2 linked regions of the Prochlorococcus marinus str. MIT 9515 genome follow. The protein of the gene in region 2 interacts with the protein of the main gene of each other region in a pairwise test. Links are inferred from orthologs where the notes say so. Each region holds a gene or a part of one and is shown on either strand. Other genes may lie near its edges. The genes, in order: rlmN and ftsZ.

Region 1 (8,596 bases), 140 kb from region 2 along the record:
TTCAATATTTTAGGAATATAATAATCAGTTTCTGACAATAACGAAACTGCCTCTAAATGTAAATCAAAGTCTTTCTCTTTTGCGATCCCAACACTTATTGTATGAACATTTTTATTTCTTAAGCAAAAAAGATTATTAAATACTATTGGATGTAGAGGGCTACAAAGTTCTAACATTTTTGTTGATGGAGTGTGAAGATGTCCACCTTTATCTGTAGGACTTATTATGAAAACCCCAAGATCATATTTACGAGCTAAATCAATTACTTTAGTATTGGTTTGATTAATGAAATACCAATGCAAATTAACGTAATCAAAAAAATTTGTTGATATGGTTTTTTCTATAAGAGATGATTCTCCATGAGTCGAAAATCCTATATTTCCAATTAAATTTTCTTTTTGGAAATTTTTTAAAATATCAATACAGCCTCCATCTTTTATGGCGTGATGAAGATGTTCAGGTGTATTGATTCCATGTATTGCTAATAAATCAATTTTCTTTACTTGCAAATTTTCAAAGCTTTTCAAAAGTTCTGCTTCGAATAATTTCGGATCACGATTAGGAGGGATTTTTGTTTGAATGATTTTTGGTATTTTTTTAATACTTTTTAAACCCATACCTAATTGAATTTCAGAAGTCCCATAATATTTAGCTGTCTCTATGTGATTAAAACCGAAGTTATTTGCAATATTCAAAATATTTTCAACTTTATTCTGTTCTTTTCTTGAAATTTCTGAAAATTTTAAGTCATCCCAACTTTTTTGAAATCTCATACCTCCTAATGACAAAACAGGCATTTTCAGATTAGTTCTACCAAATCTGCGACAAGGCAACTCCATTAAAATTAATGCTTATTCACTCTTGGTGGTTTTCCTAGTGATTGAAACATATCCCTATCAAGATTACTTTCTAGATCATCTAAATCCTCAAATTTAACCCAATGAATACAATCCACAGGACAGGTGTCAATAGCCTCTTGAACCGTTTCAAGATTATCTCCATCCTGTCTTATTGCTCTGCTCCGTCCATAATCTTCATCAACTATAAAAGTATTGTTTGCAACATGCACACAGTATTGACAACCGATACATCTACTTTCATCAACCCATACAGCTTTTTCTATTAACTTTCCACCTAGAACAGGTTCATAACCTGTTAATTCATCAACCTCATTAAGAATTTCATTTTCGAAACAAGGATCAGTATCCAATGATTAGCTTTCCCACTTAGTAAGAACCAATTCAATAGATCCATCATTTTTATTTTTTTGCTCAACTATTTGGTATCCATCATCTTCTGTTTTAGAAATAATTGTATGATAAGCATACATTTGAGTAACTTTTGATATGAACCTCTCAACAGGTATGTTAAATTTCCAGAGGTCAAGATCAGTTACTAATTCGTAGGCATTAGAATTGTTATCCCATTTAAATCCAACCTTTGTATCCTCAGGAAGATCCATACTGATATCAACCGCCGTAAATTGACCGTTATAACCTTTTACAAACTTTTCTTCTTTATTAATCTCATAACCCAATTGAGTTATAGCCTTTATCAAAGGTTCTGCTTCTCTAAGTTGAGTTTTAATAGTACTAAAATGGGACATTAGATTCTTTATTAAGTTGTTGTAATTTTTTGCTTTGGTTAGTGATAAATGCTTCTGAAGTTTTGTTCTTAACTTTCACCTCGCCAAGAGCATTTTCTAGATTCTTTGTAGCATCGTTACATGCTTCCCCTTGAAAACCTTCAACAGTTTCTTCAACCCTTCCGTTTTGATGGATTTTAAATCTTAATGTTCTTTGAGGCATTTAATTAGAGCACTAAGTACTATTACTGTGTATAGAATAACCAAAAATTTTAGTTTCAGTTGTTTAAATTAACTAAATTTTAATTTTTATATTGATTGTCTAATAAATGTCAGAGATTTAATTGTAAAATCCTTGCATTCCCATTGAATCTAAAGCAGTTTTAGCTTCCTCCATCACTGAAGGCTCTTTGTCAAAAAGTGCAATTTTTGTACATTCATCAACAAATTCCTCCTGCAATATATCCTCCAACTTTTCGAACAACCTACATAACGACCATATACAGTTGCTTCTAACAACAGGCTCATTATCTATTTTTAAGCTTATTAAAAGTTGCTCAGCCGCCAATTGAGCATTCGAGGATGAGGTACTTCCAATTTCAGCTAGCGAACTAGATGACCATAATCTTACTGAAGCCACATCATTTTTTAATGAATTTATCAATGGCTTCAAAACAATTTGATTATCATAATTAGCTAAACTCCAAGCAGTAGCTCTTCTTACATATGCATTGTCATCGTTTTCTAATAGGCTGACTAATTTTTCAACTGCGCTAGGAAATGGATTTCTACCCAATGCATATACAGCACTCATTCTTTCTACTGGGCAAGGTTGATCTAGTAAAGGCAGTAAAAGAGAAAAAGATCTTTTATCTCTATATTCACAAAATATTCTTAAGCCTTGTATTCTTTGCTCTCTGTCACCCTTGAGCATTTTTAAGGCTTGATCACACTCTAAATTTTTATTTAAAGCTCCTCTTGAGAAACCATCCTTATCAATTTGTTCTAAAGGATCAATTTCAAGCTCTACAGATAATTCTTTAGCTAAAACATCAGGATCTATCGCTATTTCTGCTAAGCTTTCATTCTGAATATCCTTTCTTTTTGTCATTTTCAAGTGAAAATAAAGATTAATTAATCGGAGCAGGTAACATCATATCTCCAGGAAGCCAAATTCTTGCACTGACTGCAAAAAAAGCTATCCCAAAAAGGCTAACAATTGCAAAAGGTAACAGTTTAGTTCTTATGAAACCCAATTAAAAAAAAACAATTAAGTCAATAATAACGTGTTTGAGTGGAATTTAATAAAAAGTTTTTAAAAATGATTATTTTATTTTGGCATTTTGTCTTAACTGACCACATGCCGCATTTCTGTCTGAGCCTCTACTTTTTCGAAGACTGACATTAATCCCATTATTAGAAAGTCTGTTTTGAAAGAGTTGAGCATTCTTTGAAGGGGTTTGCTTAAATTCAACTTCCTCAATCTGATTATATTGAATCAAATTGACATGGCATTGAAAACCTTTTATTAGATTACTTAATTCATCAGCGTGCTCTAATTTATCATTGACCCCATGAAGCATTAAGTATTCGAAACTAACTCTTCTACCAGTCTTTTTTACAAATTCTCTGCAATCATCAATAATATATTTAATGTGATAATTCTTTGCGCTAGGTATTATAGTTTCTCTTGTTTTTTGATTTGAAGCATGCAAACTTATTGCAAGCGTAAACTGACATTTACCCAATACTTGAAAAGACATTTCTGATAGTTTTCTGATCATGTTTGGAATAGCAACTGTGCTTACTGTGATCCTTCGCTGACTAACATCAAAATCCTCATTTATTGATCTAATTGAAAAAAGTAACTCATCAATATTCAATAAAGGTTCACCCATTCCCATAAAAACAATATTAGTTACTTTCTGATTCATTTCATTTTCAATAAATAAAATTTGGTCAAGTATTTCACTTGCTTTTAAAGATCTTTTTAATCCTTCTTTACCAGTAGCACAGAATTTGCAATCCATTGGGCACCCCACTTGACTTGAAAGACATGCGGTTAATCTTTTCTCAGTAGGGATGCCAACGCACTCTACACTCTCATTATCTCTAGTATTCAATAACAACTTTAAGGTTCCATCATTTGCTAAATACTTTTCTTTTAAAATTAATTCCCCAAATATAAAACCTTCCTTTTTTAATTGGTTTCTAAAATTTAATGGCAAGACATTGATTTCATCAATACTTTTAGACCTGTTTTTGTAGTTGTAAAGCCAACTATAAATTTGACGCCCTCTAAACGCAGCTTGTCCATAATTTAAAGCTACATTTTCTAAATCCTTTACACTGCATCCTAGAAGGTTTTTCAAGTTACCCTTAACCCTTATTATTTGGAAAAATTACCATAGTAATAATCCATGTTTCAAGAAAAATTCAGTCAGAATTAGAGCAATAAATCCAATCATCGCCATCCTTCCGTTAAGCCTCTCATTATAAAAATGAAATCCGTAACGAGGCAATTTTCTTTTAGGAACAATGTCAGGCTTAATCATTAATAAATGTTTAAAATAGAATTCTAGTAACTTATGATGAAAATAGTTTATTCATCAGAAAGAAGTCCCTCCTCTTGTAACCCTTCCAAAGCTGCTGGATCGGGTAATTGGTCTTCAGAAAATTGATTTTCAGCATTAGGCCTTGCAAAAGCAGCAAAATTACTTGAGGAAGGATCAATTCCATGTCTATTCCTAGTAGTTTCTAAATCTTCATCACTTGGATCATCAAGAATAGCAGTAGAACTTACTGTAGGGGATTGAGGCATGTCAACTGTATAATCTGGTCTTAAATTCTGGGCTCGTCTATATCCACCAGATTCTTCTGCGAGAATATCGGGATGAGGCCCTGCTTCTGAAGCTAATTCTTCAACAAACCCACTAAAACCTGTACCAGCAGGGATGAGTCTTCCAATAATGACATTCTCTTTTAAACCTCTAAGCCAGTCTGATTTACCTTCGATGGCAGCTTCAGTAAGAACTCTGGTTGTTTCTTGGAAAGATGCTGCTGAAATAAAACTATCTGTATTAAGGGAAGCTTTAGTAATACCTAATAAAACGGGAGTAAACTCTGCTGGTGCTCCTCCAGTAATAGACATTGCTTGATTTGTGTCTTCAACTTGTCTTAGTTCTATTAATTCCCCTGGAAGAAGAGTAGTATCTCCTGCATCTTCAATACGAACTTTACTGGTCATTTGTCTTACTATCACTTCGATATGTTTATCATCAATCGCTACTCCCTGAGACTTATAAACATTCTGGACCTCGTTTACCATCCTTCTTTGTAATTTTGATATTGATTCTCTAGCTGCATCCATTAAAGGTTTTTGATCTTTTATATCTGTAAATAAACAATCAAGTAACTCATGAGGATTAATTGGACCATCTGTTAACAATTCTCCCCCTTTCACTTGTTGGCCATCACTTACCATAATATTTTGTCCTATTAAAAGTTGATACTCGTTAATAGAATCATCTCTTTCTATAACTGATAAAGATACTGATTCATCATCATTTCCTTCTTTGATTTGTACAACTCCAGATCTTTTACATAAAGTTGATGAATCTCTTGGTCTCCTCGCCTCTAACAATTCTTCAATTCGAGGTAAGCCCTGAACAATATCTCCTGTTTTCTGTCTTTCAAAAACTAGTAATGCTAAGCCATCTCCTCGAAGAACTAAATCTCCATCTTTTACATGCAAAACAGAATCAGGAGAAACCATATATGGTCTTCCAAGTCGCAAGGTTACACATTTACTAGAAACTTCTTCTATTTCTCCACATGAAGTAGCTTTTTCTCCTTCACTGATTGAATCTCCATCCACAACACGATCACCAACTTTAACAAGCGCTTTACCTGTGATATTAATTTTTATTTTATCTTCTTCTCTCTCAACAATTAGTCGTCTAATGGGTTCGTTCTCAACCAGATCGGGTAATTGAACTATTCCTTTCTCTTTACAAAGAATTTGAGTAGTAGCAATAACATCTCCAGCTTTAACTTGCTGATTATTCTTCACTTGTAATTCAGTATGTGTTGAACCATGACTAGAATCGGATATGGTATCCCTCCTCACCAAAATTGATTCCAAAATAACTAAATTTAATCTATTTATTGAGTCATTACTTTTATCTTTAATTGTCTCAACATCAATGGTCATCTGGGGTGTAGCATCAAAGCTTTCTAAACTCAAATGGGTTTTTAGAAGTTCTACACCTTCAACAGATTTTATTAATTCACCATCTTTATAAGAGAGCCTTTGAATAGCTTTCAATCCAAGTGATGGTCCTTTTTCCTGCTTTACATGGGTTAATTCTGGCAATTCAGCCTCATCAGGAATATTAAATTCTTCTACAGTTCTTAAGAGTAAACCTTTACTTTTTGATGTTTCTAATTTTTGAACAAACAGAATTTCATTATTATCGACTCCATCAATAATTTTCTCACCAGGATTAACTAATTGTCCTTCTTCAGTAAATCGATTTAAAACCTCTTCATCTTCACACTCATGAAAAGAACCATTTCTAACAGTAATTTCTCGCAAAATATCATTTTTTTGAGTTACTGTGACAATCCCTGAGGTTTGACTAAATATATCTTTAACTACTTCTGTTCCTGCCTCTATCCATGCCATATCCTCTGTCATAAGCAATGATATATCTTTATTTATTTCATGAGTCTCTTGAGGAATCCAAAGCAATGTTCCACCTTGACTAACTTCGAAACCATTTTTAGATGATCTTGCTTTTTTAACACTTAAACCAGGTGCATATTTAACCAATCCTCCAGTTTTAGTTCTAAATCTTTCATCAGCTAAATCAGCAATGACTTCACCGCTACTAATTTTGCTCCCGGGTGAAGTATTTAATCGATAAATAGTTCCATCATTAGACTCTAAATGAAATATTTCCCCAGAATGAGTGGATTCTTCAATCAAGTTAAAATTACTTAATAGCATTGAAGTTGTTACAATCTGAACTTCTCGAGAATCTCCTACTGATTCCCTTAAACGCACTTCTCCACCAAACTCGCTGTATTGGCTCGCCTCGGCTAAAACAGTTCCCTGTTCTACATTTTTTTCTGTTGAAATAACAGGTTTAGCATTGGGAGGTAAATTATAAACGTCTCCAGCCAAAACCCATAGTCTGCCTAATCTTTGAGCTTTTAGAGTGATATTACCTTGCCTATCTGTAACTTCCTTTGGTTGAAGGACTTTGTCATACCTTACTTGTCCAGCTAAATCACAAATAACATCTTTGGTGGCTTTTTCGACACTTTTCTTTACGGCTCCTGAAGTAATTTGTGCGACAGTTATATCTGAATCAATTTCCTGACCATCATCTACAAATAAAAGAGATCCACTTGTTACTTCAATTTTTTGAGCTTTGTTAGAGTTATTCCCCGATGGAATTATCTTTAGTAAAAAATCTACTTCAGCTTGTTTAGCTTCAACTCCATGCGGGGTTCTATATCCTCTGATCTTCGCCTTTGAACTAAATTCAACTTTACCTTTAATTTTAGATCTTACAACTCCACTTTCTGCTGTAGATACCCCGCCAGTATGGAAGGTTCTCATGGTTAATTGGGTTCCAGGTTCTCCAATTGATTGAGCAGCAATAATCCCTACAGCTTCTCCTAAATCGACTAAATGATTATGAGCTAAAGCCCATCCATAACATTTTCTGCAAACTGAACGATTAGCCTCGCAAGTTAATGGAGATCTAATATTTACTGTTGAGATTAATGATGTCTCTATAGTTTTAGATAAAGAAGGGTCAATTGCAGTGTTTTTTGGAATAATTAAGTTGTCTTCAGAGTCCAAAACATCTTCGGCAGAAAGTCTTCCTATAAGCCTTGATCCGAATTTACCGTCTTCAGCTTCTATTACAATTGATCTTTCTGTACCGCAATCCTCTTCTCTGACAATTACATCTTGTGCAACATCAACTAATCTTCTTGTCAAATAACCTGAATCAGCGGTTCTTAATGCTGTATCGACTAAACCTTTCCTAGCGCCATAAGAAGAAATTACATATTCAGTAACTGTAAGTCCTTCCCTAAAGTTTGTTCTGATAGGTAAATCAATAATCTCCCCTTGAGGATTAGCCATTAAACCTCTCATCCCAACAAGTTGTCTTACCTGAGACATATTACCTCTAGCCCCAGAATTAGCCATCATCCAAACTGAGTTAAGTGGATCATTTTGATTGAAATTATTCTTAACTGCATCAACTAATCTCTCATTAGTTTCAGTCCATGTATCAATAACTTTTGTATGTCTCTCAACTTCTGTAATTTCTCCAAGTCTGTAACACTCTTCAGTAGATGTAATTTGAGCTTCTGCCTGTCCAATTAAATCTTGTTTAGCTTCAGGAACTTTCAGATCCTCTACTGATATCGAAACAGCTGCTTGTGTAGCATATTTAAATCCTAAATCTTTTAAATTATCAGCCATTGCCGCCGTTACAGCTGTACCATGAGTTTTATAAGCCCATGAAACTAAATTCTTTAAAGCTTTTTTATCTACTACTTTATTTTTGAATGAAGGTGGAGTTTTTGCCAATGTAGGCATTATTATTTTATTATTTTTTTTTGAATTTTTTGAAGTTTTACGTACTCTTGAACTTTTTTTTGGTTTAGATGATGTCATTGTTTTATGGATAAATAATTAGTTTTTTTTTTAAAGGATCACGTTTTGGAGACAGAATCAATGATCGTATGATTCATAACCACCCTTCCGACTGTTGTTAAAATAAATCTACTTATTAGATTATTTTGGGAATCAAATCTATCTCTTCTAAAATTCCAAATTTCTAATTTGGAGCCATCTTCCAATTCTTTAGTTTCTTGTGGCGTCTTAGATTCTTCATCATCATCAACTTCGCCGTTAAACCTTAACCAAACCCACTCATGTAAACCAACTCTTTTATCTTCAAAAGCAAAAATTACATCTTCTAG
Region 2 (8,577 bases):
GTAACTACGTCACTTTTTACGTATTTGATAGTGTCATATATCGCTAATCCAGCAGTAACGGATCCCCCCGGACTATTTATATAAAGATAAATAGGTTTTGTATTATCATCAGAATCGAGGTAAAGCATTTGAGCAACAAGGCTATTAGCAATGCCATCATTGACTTCTTGTCCGAGAAATAAAATTCTTTCTACACCTAATCTTGTATAAATGTCTACCCATCTTTCATATTGACTTCCTGGAAGTCTATAAGGCACGCTTGGAGTTCCTATTGGCATAATTTTAGAAAAATAGTTAATTAAAAGTAAGAGTTAAATTTTATTTGGCAAATCTTTTTGACTTGTAAGTATTCTATCGATTACTCCGTAATCTAAAGCTTCTTGAGGATTTAGATAACTCATCCTGTCAGAGTCTTTGGAGAGATCTTCAATACTTTTCCCAGTGTTGCGTGATAATATCTCAAGCATTGATTTTTTATTTTTTAACACTTCTTCGGCTCTTATCTGGATATCGGTTGCTTGCCCTCTTGCGCCACTAATAGGTTGGTGGAGAACAATAGAAGCATGCGGGAGAGCTGCTCTATGACCTTTTGTCCCAGAAGATAGGATAACTGCTGCTGTACCCATGGCTTGTCCAATACAAATTGTATGAATAGGTGGTTTGATGTAGTTGATAGTATCGCAGATGGCGAAAGCTTCTGTTTCAAAACCAACAGCATCTCCAGTGTACCAACTAGTACCTGTTGAATTGATATAAAAGTAGATAGGTTTATCAGGATCATCAAACTCTAGATAAAGGAGTTGAGCAATAATGAGCTCAGTAACATCCATTCCTAATTGCCTTTTAGCGTCATCATCTGAAAATAACGGCAATCCAAGATAGACAATTCTTTCCTTTAAAAGAAGAGAAGGTAAATCTGGGGGCGGAGTCCTCATAGCGGTATTTTCGCCATAATAAGGAGCAGATACAGTCATATGTTCCACAAAATAAATACTGGAATGATTCTAGCTAGATTTAGCCCTGTGTCGCTGTTGATTTAAAAGATTTGTTTGACTCAGGATCATTTATCAGTTTTCCAAATACCATTCTTCCTGTTGGTGTTTGCAATGCACCAGTTATAACTATGTCCAATCTATCTCCAACAAATTTCTTTGCATCATCAATAACTACCATTGTGCCGTCATCTAAATATCCAATCCCTTGCATTTTTTCTTTTCCCTCTCTAACAATTTTAATATTAAGTGATTCCCCGGGTTGTACTTCTGGCCTCAAAGCAATCACTAAATCGCTCAAATTCATAACTTTTAATTCCTTTACTTCCGCAATCTGAGAGAGATTATAATCTGCAGTAATTAACGTACCTGCCATATCTTCAGATATTCTTAGAAGTTTTTCATCTACTCCGTTCCCCTCATATTTTGTTGGATTTATAACAAGTCTTCTTCCGTAAAGTTCTCTTAGTTCTTTCAATAATTTAAGTCCTCTTCTCCCTTTAGCTCTTTTCTCATTACTACTAGAGTCAGCCAAAGTTTGTAGCTCGTCAATTACACTTTGAGCGACAATTAATTGTCCCTCAAGTAAGCCGCAGCTCAATAAACCATTAATTCTTCCATCTATAATTACACTTGTATCAAGAATCTTTGGGCTTGCGGCTGGAAGTATACCTTCATTAACTAGATATGCATCAGTATTATTTGGGTTAAACAATCTTAAAAGTGTTCTTCCATGTGTATCAGCTAATTTATAACCAAGTGCCCCAAAGAAAAAATTACTAAGAATAGCTGCTAATGGTTTTGCAAAAAATACTTCTCTTGGAAATGGAATTAACAATATTGGCGCTAGTAGTAAATTAGCAACAAGTAATCCTAAAATTAACCCTACTGATCTACTGATGAGTAGATCAGTGGGCATTGTGCGTATTTGATCAAGAAATGTCTTTCTAAGCTGCAGGAATACGAAGCCTGCTGCTAATCCAACAAAAAATCCTATAATTGCTAGTACAACCCTAAAACCTTCAATATTTGAGACTTGTTTAAGTATGTCTACTGGTAAAAGATCAACCCCAAGCCATCCAGATGCTGCTCCAGACAATACAAATAAAATTAGTACTAAAATATCTGTCATATATACAATCTACTAGGGTTTATTAATTGAGTAAATAAATATTTTATTTTTTAAACCCCTAACTAGATTTTTTTTAGCCTAAAAATTTATTTATATTATGAATAAGTTTCCAAGAAGTGCTTACGTACATATACCTTTTTGCCATAGAAGATGCTTCTACTGTGATTTTGCAGTTGTACCTCTAGGTAACAATATTGAAAGTTTAAATGGCTATGGAAGTAATACTGTAAAAGAATATTTGACCTATTTAGATAAAGAAATATTGTCAATCAAACATAAAACTCCTCTTTCAACAATTTATTTTGGTGGAGGAACTCCTTCAATTTTAGATCCTATTCAGATCGAACATTTAATAAATCTTTTTAAGGAGAATTACAGAATTGACTATGGTGCTGAAATTACAATGGAAGTTGATCCAGCTAGTTTTAATGAAGGTGATCTTCATGGCTTTATAAAAGCCGGAATTAATAGATTTAGTCTTGGTGCTCAAAGTTTTAATAATCAGATACTTGATCAAGCGGGAAGAAGACATTGTGGTGAAGATGTTGAAAAATCTTGTTCTTGGCTAAAGAGAGCACATGATTATGGTCTCATAAAAAGTTGGAGTTTAGATCTGATTCAAAATTTACCAAGTAGTGGTTTTAAAGAATGGCAAGAAGATTTAGAAAAATCGTTAAAGTTCTGCCCTCCACACATATCAATTTATGATTTAAGTATTGAAAATGGAACAGTTTTTAAAAAATTAGTTGATTTAGGCAAACTATCATTACCGAATGATGATGAATCTTTTAAAAATAGTGAACTGACACATTTTATTTTAAAAGCATCAGGTTATTCAAGATATGAAATTTCTAATTATGCTCTCCCTGGTCATCAATCAAGGCATAATAGAGTTTATTGGACTGGTCTAGGATGGTGGAGTTTTGGACAAGGCTCTACAAGTTCTCCTTGGGGGGAAAAGTTTACAAGACCAAGAATTAGTAAAGACTATAAAAAGTGGGTAGCTGAGCAATGCGAAATTAAATTAGAGACTTCTCTAGAAAATAAAGAAAATATTTATAAAGAATTAGATGAGAAAATCATGTTAGGAATGAGACTTAAAGAGGGTGTGAATATTTATAAATTGATAAACGAACACAATTGGGATAAAAAAAAGTCTGAAATAGCTTTAAAAAAATTATTAAAAGAATGGGAAAGATTCTTAGAAAGTGGTCTTCTAATTAAAAGAGGTAATAGATTTTTTTTGAGTGATCCAAAAGGTATGGAATTAAGCAATCAAATTCTTGTCTCAATGTTTAGATGGTGGGACAAAGTTAACTAAGCCTTTCAGAAGTTACCCACTCTTTAAGTTTTTCACCAAAATATTTTTTCCCATCAACAATTGGTTTACAAAATGGAGGCTGCTTATCACTTAGGCCTAATAAATCAGCCGTAACTCTTACCTGACCATCACAAAAGACGCCTGCACCTATTCCTATTGTCGGTATTTCTAAATCGGTTTGAATTTCTTTAGCAAGTAATTCCGGAATATGCTCCAAAACTATAGAAAAGCATCCCAATTTTTCTAGTGATAAAGCATCTCTTTTGATTTTTTCGTAACTTTCTTTCTTGAGCCCTTGTTTTTTTAATCCTAGATTTAAATAACTCTGTGGTGTAAGTCCTAAATGCCCCATGACAGGAATCCCCATTCTTATTAGCCTTGAAATAACAGTTTGGACCTCTGGTTCAGCACCTTCAATTTTTACTGCCTTTGCATAGGTGTTCTTAATTATTTTCCCGGCATATTCCACTGCCTTATCTTCTCCGCATTGATAAGTTAGAAAAGGCATATCACAAACTAATAAGGAATGTTCTTCTATTTCTCTGCTGAACCCTCTTGAAACTGCATTTGTGTGATAAATCATATTCTCTAAAGTTACTGGTAATGTGGATTTGTATCCTAAACACACCATTGCTAAAGAGTCTCCTACTAGAACAATATCTGCTCCTGATTGCTCAGCTAGAGAACCTGATATGGAGTCCCAAGCAGTTAATGCAATGATTTTTTGAGAATTTTTTTTATATTTAACGAGTTCTGATGGCAACATAAGAGTTATGTATCTTTTTTTATCAAAAATTGCTAGTATAATTTTGACTCGGCCTTTCGCGGTTTTAACACCCAAACCTGGTCAGGATCGGAAGGTAGCAGCCACAAGGGATGCTTGAGGCAGGCGAGATAACCGAGTCACTCCAATCTAACGATTATTCGATATTTTTTTTATTCTGCCTTAATCTTAAAAATTCTGGGATATTGGCTCCTGTGTCTTTATTATCGGAAACATTATAAAAAGGTTGATTAGATAATCTGTTTTTTAAACTTTGTTGCTTTAATGGTTGGTTGGTTTCGAAACCTGTTGCAATAACAGTTACTTGTACCTCCCCTTCCATTGATTCATCAACAGCTGTACCTACGATTATATTTGCATCTTGAGCTACTACATCACTTATAACTTCTCCAACTGCGGTTACATCGTCAAGAGTTAAATCTTTACCTCCAGTGATGTTAATAACACAACCTTTGGCCCCATCAATTCTTCCTGCCTCTAGTAATGGGCTATTCATCGCCGCTTGGGCTGCTTCTAGCGCTCTAGATCTCCCCGAACCAATACCCATACCTAGAAGAGCTGTCCCAGCTTCAGTCATTACAGATCGAACATCAGCAAAATCAACATTAACTTCACCTGGGCAAGTGATTATTTCACTAATGCCTTTAACACCCATTCTTAAAACATCATCAGCGTTTCTGAAGGCTTCTTGAATCGAAGCACCTCCCGTAACTTCTTTTAATCGATCATTTGGAATAACAATCAGTGTGTCAACATTTTCAGCTAGTCTTGCAATACCTTCTTCTGCTTGCCTCATTCTCCTTTTGCCTTCAAAAGAAAACGGCTTTGTAACTATTCCTACAGTTAAGGCACCACTTTGTTTTGCAACCTCAGCAACAACTGGAGCTGCACCTGTACCAGTACCTCCTCCCATGCCTGCAGCAATAAAAACTAAGTCAGAACCTTCCAAAGCTTGTTGAAGTTCATCCTTAGACTCTTCGGCGGCTTTTTGACCAATGCTTGGATTTCCACCTGCTCCCAATCCTCTTGTCAAGTTTTGACCAAGTTGTACTCTTTTTTCAGCAGAAGACTGTAATAATGCTTGGGCATCAGTATTCAGAACTCTGAAAGAAACGCCTTCAAGATCAGTATCAATCATCCTGTTTACAGCATTACTTCCACCACCCCCAACACCAATGACTTCAATTTTGGCACTTTGACTTGGAAGGATGTCTTTTGATTGATCAAAGTTTGGATTGTTTCCGAAGCTCATCTCTAAATAAAATCAAATACTAGTATTGGGTGCATTATGAACTCACTAAGTAAATATGTTGGATTTTCTTGACGAAAATCCTTAAATATTAACTTATTAAATTTTTGAGTTAATAAGTAGAACCCTTATAAATACTGTAGTAATCAAAAAAACTTTTTTAAAATTTGTTTTCAATTATTAGGGTTTGAACACTTTAATTTTTGGATTATGTGGATCAGTAAGATCGATATTATCTATTTTTTTTAAAACTTTAGTATCTTTTATTTGATTTTTGATATCTTCGATTATTTGCAATTGAGTTTCGATTCTTTTTGGTTCAATGCCTAATAGTATCGTTTTTAAGGTTTTTTCTTCTAAAGTTAAAAATCCATTCGGAGAAAACTCTATCGTAACGAATTCAACATTATTGTTTTTTTGAAAATAAAAAATTTTTGATAATATCTCTTTAAAATTTTCTTTCCAACCGAAAACTTTAACGGACAATTTTTTAATACTTTCTTTATCTGAATGTTTTTCATCTATAAAAAAACCTTCTTTATCAATAAAACCATTTATTTTTTCTCCTTTTAAAATTTTATCCCCATAAGCTATTGGCGTTCTAGTTTGAATTAGGATTTTCAAACCAAAAGGAAATATCTGCCTCGAAACTGAAACATTCTCAAGAGATAAATTCCTTTTCAACTCTTTTTCCGTAAATATAGTTTTGACAAATATCAATGGGGTTGGCAACTTTAGGGATGAATTATTAAGGATATCGTTCTTAGAGAAAAAATCGCTACCAAAAATTAAAATATCTTGCGGATAAACTTTTTGAAAAGTTTTAGTATTTAGGTATGTTGTTAGGAAAAAAAAGGTAACCAACAAAAAAGTCCCTCTTTTTTTTTTTTTTTTGTTCACAAATCACATCTAGCTTTTTCCATTAATTGTTCCATCCATTCTCTAGCTCTCTCTGCATCTGAGAAAGGAACATCCATCTCTTTCCCATCCCCTACAAGCCTAAGTCTACATTTACCTTGTGATTCATTGGTTAAAGGGGCTTCACCTGAAGTAAGTGCCATTAATTCTACTAATTCAAGTTTTTTTATTGTGAAGCTATCTTTCTCTTCAAATGTTCCAGCTTCAAATGCACTCCATTTTAATTCGCCATCTTTTAAAAAGGCGGCACCAGAACTATCTAATTTGCATATTTCAGAACCATTAGCCCAATTTCTAAAAAGATTTTGTCTTCTTCTTTCCAGCCAACCAAGAGCAGTTAATAGAACGAAGATTAAAAGTAATGGTAACCAAAGTAGTCCATGCAGCATTTGACTTTATTCTATGAATCTAAGGATATATCAATCAGTTTAGCTACAAGTTGATCAATATTTAAACCTGAGGCCTTCCAAAGCATTGGAAACATACTTTTGCTAGTAAAGCCAGGGATGGTATTTATTTCATTTAAGAAGATTTTCCTTGAAATTTTTTCTAAAAAGAAATCTACCCTTGCAAAACCATAAATATTTAATGCTCTACAACTTCGAATAGCTAGATCTTTAATTTGTTCAGAGATTTGAGAATCAATATCAGCTGGAATAATTATTTTATTATCCGTAGAGTATTTTGAATCATAATCGTACCAATCTGATGAATAGGAAACTTCCCCAATTTTTGATGTAGAAAGTTTTAGATTGCCAATTATTCCACATTCAAGTTCTCTAACATTCAATCCCTCTTCGATAACAATTCTTGAATCTATTTCCCAAGCCTTTTGTAAAGCTTTAATTATTTCTGATTTATTTTTAGCTTTAGAAATGCCAAGAGATGATCCTGAATTCGCAGGTTTTACAAAAACTGGTAAATTTAATTTCTCAATTATTTCAACAGATAAATTATCTTTAACATTATCATCACTTAGATCATAATTTTGGATGGCTAAAAAATTCACTTGTGGAATTGACAAATTTGAAAATATTTGTTTCATCAATATTTTATCCATTCCAATAGCAGAACCTGAAATTCCACATCCAATCAAAGGTTTTTGGGTGAATTTTAGTAATCCATGAATAGCCCCATCTTCTCCGTTGCAACCATGTAATAAAGGAAACCAAATATCAATATTTTGGAATTCAAGATTGTTGAGAAAGTTTATTTTTCTGTTAGGCAATTCTTGATATTTTTCGAAGATATTATTTCCACTATTTTCTCTAAGTATTTCTAGAGATAAATCGCTATCAATCCAAACTCCATGTTTATTTATGTAAAAAGCTTTAATCCTGAATAGTTCTTTATTTGTTCTTGAAATTAGAGCTTTAAAAACTGTTTTGGCGGAAGATATTGATACATAATGTTCATTTGAAGTGCCCCCAAATATTATTCCGATACATTTTTTTTCGTTTCTTACCATTTGGAAAGATTACTTATAAATTTGACCGCTTAAAGAAAAAGATCTCGCTTCCGTTATTTTGACATTTAGTTCATCTCCAAAAGAATAATTAAATTCAATGTTTTCGGGGATTTCTACAAAAGTAAGTCTGTTAGTTCTTGTCCTACCCATCATTTGCATGGAGTTTTTTGGATTCAAACCTTCTATCAAAACACTTTCAGTATTATTTAGATATCTTTGATTTCTTTTCCTTGAGGTTGCTTCAACTAATTCGTTAATTTCTTTTAATCTTTCTTTTTTAACTTCTTCAGCAATTTGATTATTCCAGATCGCTGCTGGAGTATTTGGTCTAGGAGAATATGCCGCGGTCATCACTTGATCAAAACCAACGTCGGATATCAACCTTAACGTATCTTGATATTGTTTTTCTGTTTCACCGGGGAAAGCAACTATTGCATCTGCAGTAATTGATGCATTTGGCATTAATGATCTTATATTTTCAATTATTTTTTTATATTTATCGATTGTGTAACCTCTTGCCATTAATCTCAGGATTTCATCATTTCCACTTTGGAAAGGAATATGAAAATGCTCACAAACTTTATCTAATTCATAACAAGCTTTTATAAGTCTTTTTGAAAAATATTTTGGATGACTAGTAGAAAATCTTATTCTTCTAATTCCATCTACATCATGAATAAAATAAAGGAGATCAGTAAGGGTATTTTCTTTCC

What was found.
Region 1: the proteins of ftsZ (region 2) and rlmN interact in binary tests that used the Escherichia coli proteins (3 or more experiments, as listed by UniProt). The link is inferred for Prochlorococcus marinus str. MIT 9515 from one-to-one orthologs.

The regions. Positions count from the first base shown.
Region 1 is NC_008817.1:1,447,184-1,455,779, forward strand. What follows is about bases 1,935-4,775. They hold rlmN (dual-specificity RNA methyltransferase RlmN), read right to left. Parts: upstream 3,958-4,775; coding sequence 2,911-3,957; downstream 1,935-2,910. Other genes in these bases: P9515_RS07910 (HEAT repeat domain-containing protein), read right to left, coding at 1,935-2,696; P9515_RS07920 (high light inducible protein), read right to left, coding at 3,988-4,140; P9515_RS07925 (DNA-directed RNA polymerase subunit beta'), read right to left, coding at 4,188-4,775. Also shown: P9515_RS07890 (aldo/keto reductase), read right to left, coding at 1-839; P9515_RS07895 (ferredoxin), read right to left, coding at 845-1,210; P9515_RS07900 (DUF1257 domain-containing protein), read right to left, coding at 1,214-1,606; P9515_RS07905 (DUF2997 domain-containing protein), read right to left, coding at 1,593-1,808; more of P9515_RS07910, read right to left, coding at 1,926-1,934; more of P9515_RS07925, read right to left, coding at 4,776-8,288; P9515_RS07930 (DNA-directed RNA polymerase subunit gamma), read right to left, coding at 8,327-8,596.
Region 2 is NC_008817.1:1,304,304-1,312,880, reverse strand. What follows is about bases 3,424-6,245. They hold ftsZ (cell division protein FtsZ), read right to left. Parts: upstream 5,482-6,245; coding sequence 4,366-5,481; downstream 3,424-4,365. Other genes in these bases: P9515_RS07095 (cell division protein FtsQ/DivIB), read right to left, coding at 5,659-6,245; panB (3-methyl-2-oxobutanoate hydroxymethyltransferase), read right to left, coding at 3,438-4,211; hemW (radical SAM family heme chaperone HemW), read left to right, coding at 3,424-3,445. In the rest of the region: P9515_RS07125 (ATP-dependent Clp protease proteolytic subunit), read right to left, coding at 1-278; P9515_RS07120 (ATP-dependent Clp protease proteolytic subunit), read right to left, coding at 312-974; P9515_RS07115 (PIN/TRAM domain-containing protein), read right to left, coding at 1,015-2,124; more of hemW, read left to right, coding at 2,222-3,423; more of P9515_RS07095, read right to left, coding at 6,246-6,378; P9515_RS07090 (hypothetical protein), read right to left, coding at 6,375-6,785; P9515_RS07085 (D-alanine--D-alanine ligase family protein), read right to left, coding at 6,797-7,864; tRNA (N6-isopentenyl adenosine(37)-C2)-methylthiotransferase MiaB, read right to left, coding at 7,874-8,577. UniProt on the Escherichia coli protein: Essential cell division protein that forms a contractile ring structure (Z ring) at the future cell division site. The regulation of the ring assembly controls the timing and the location of cell division.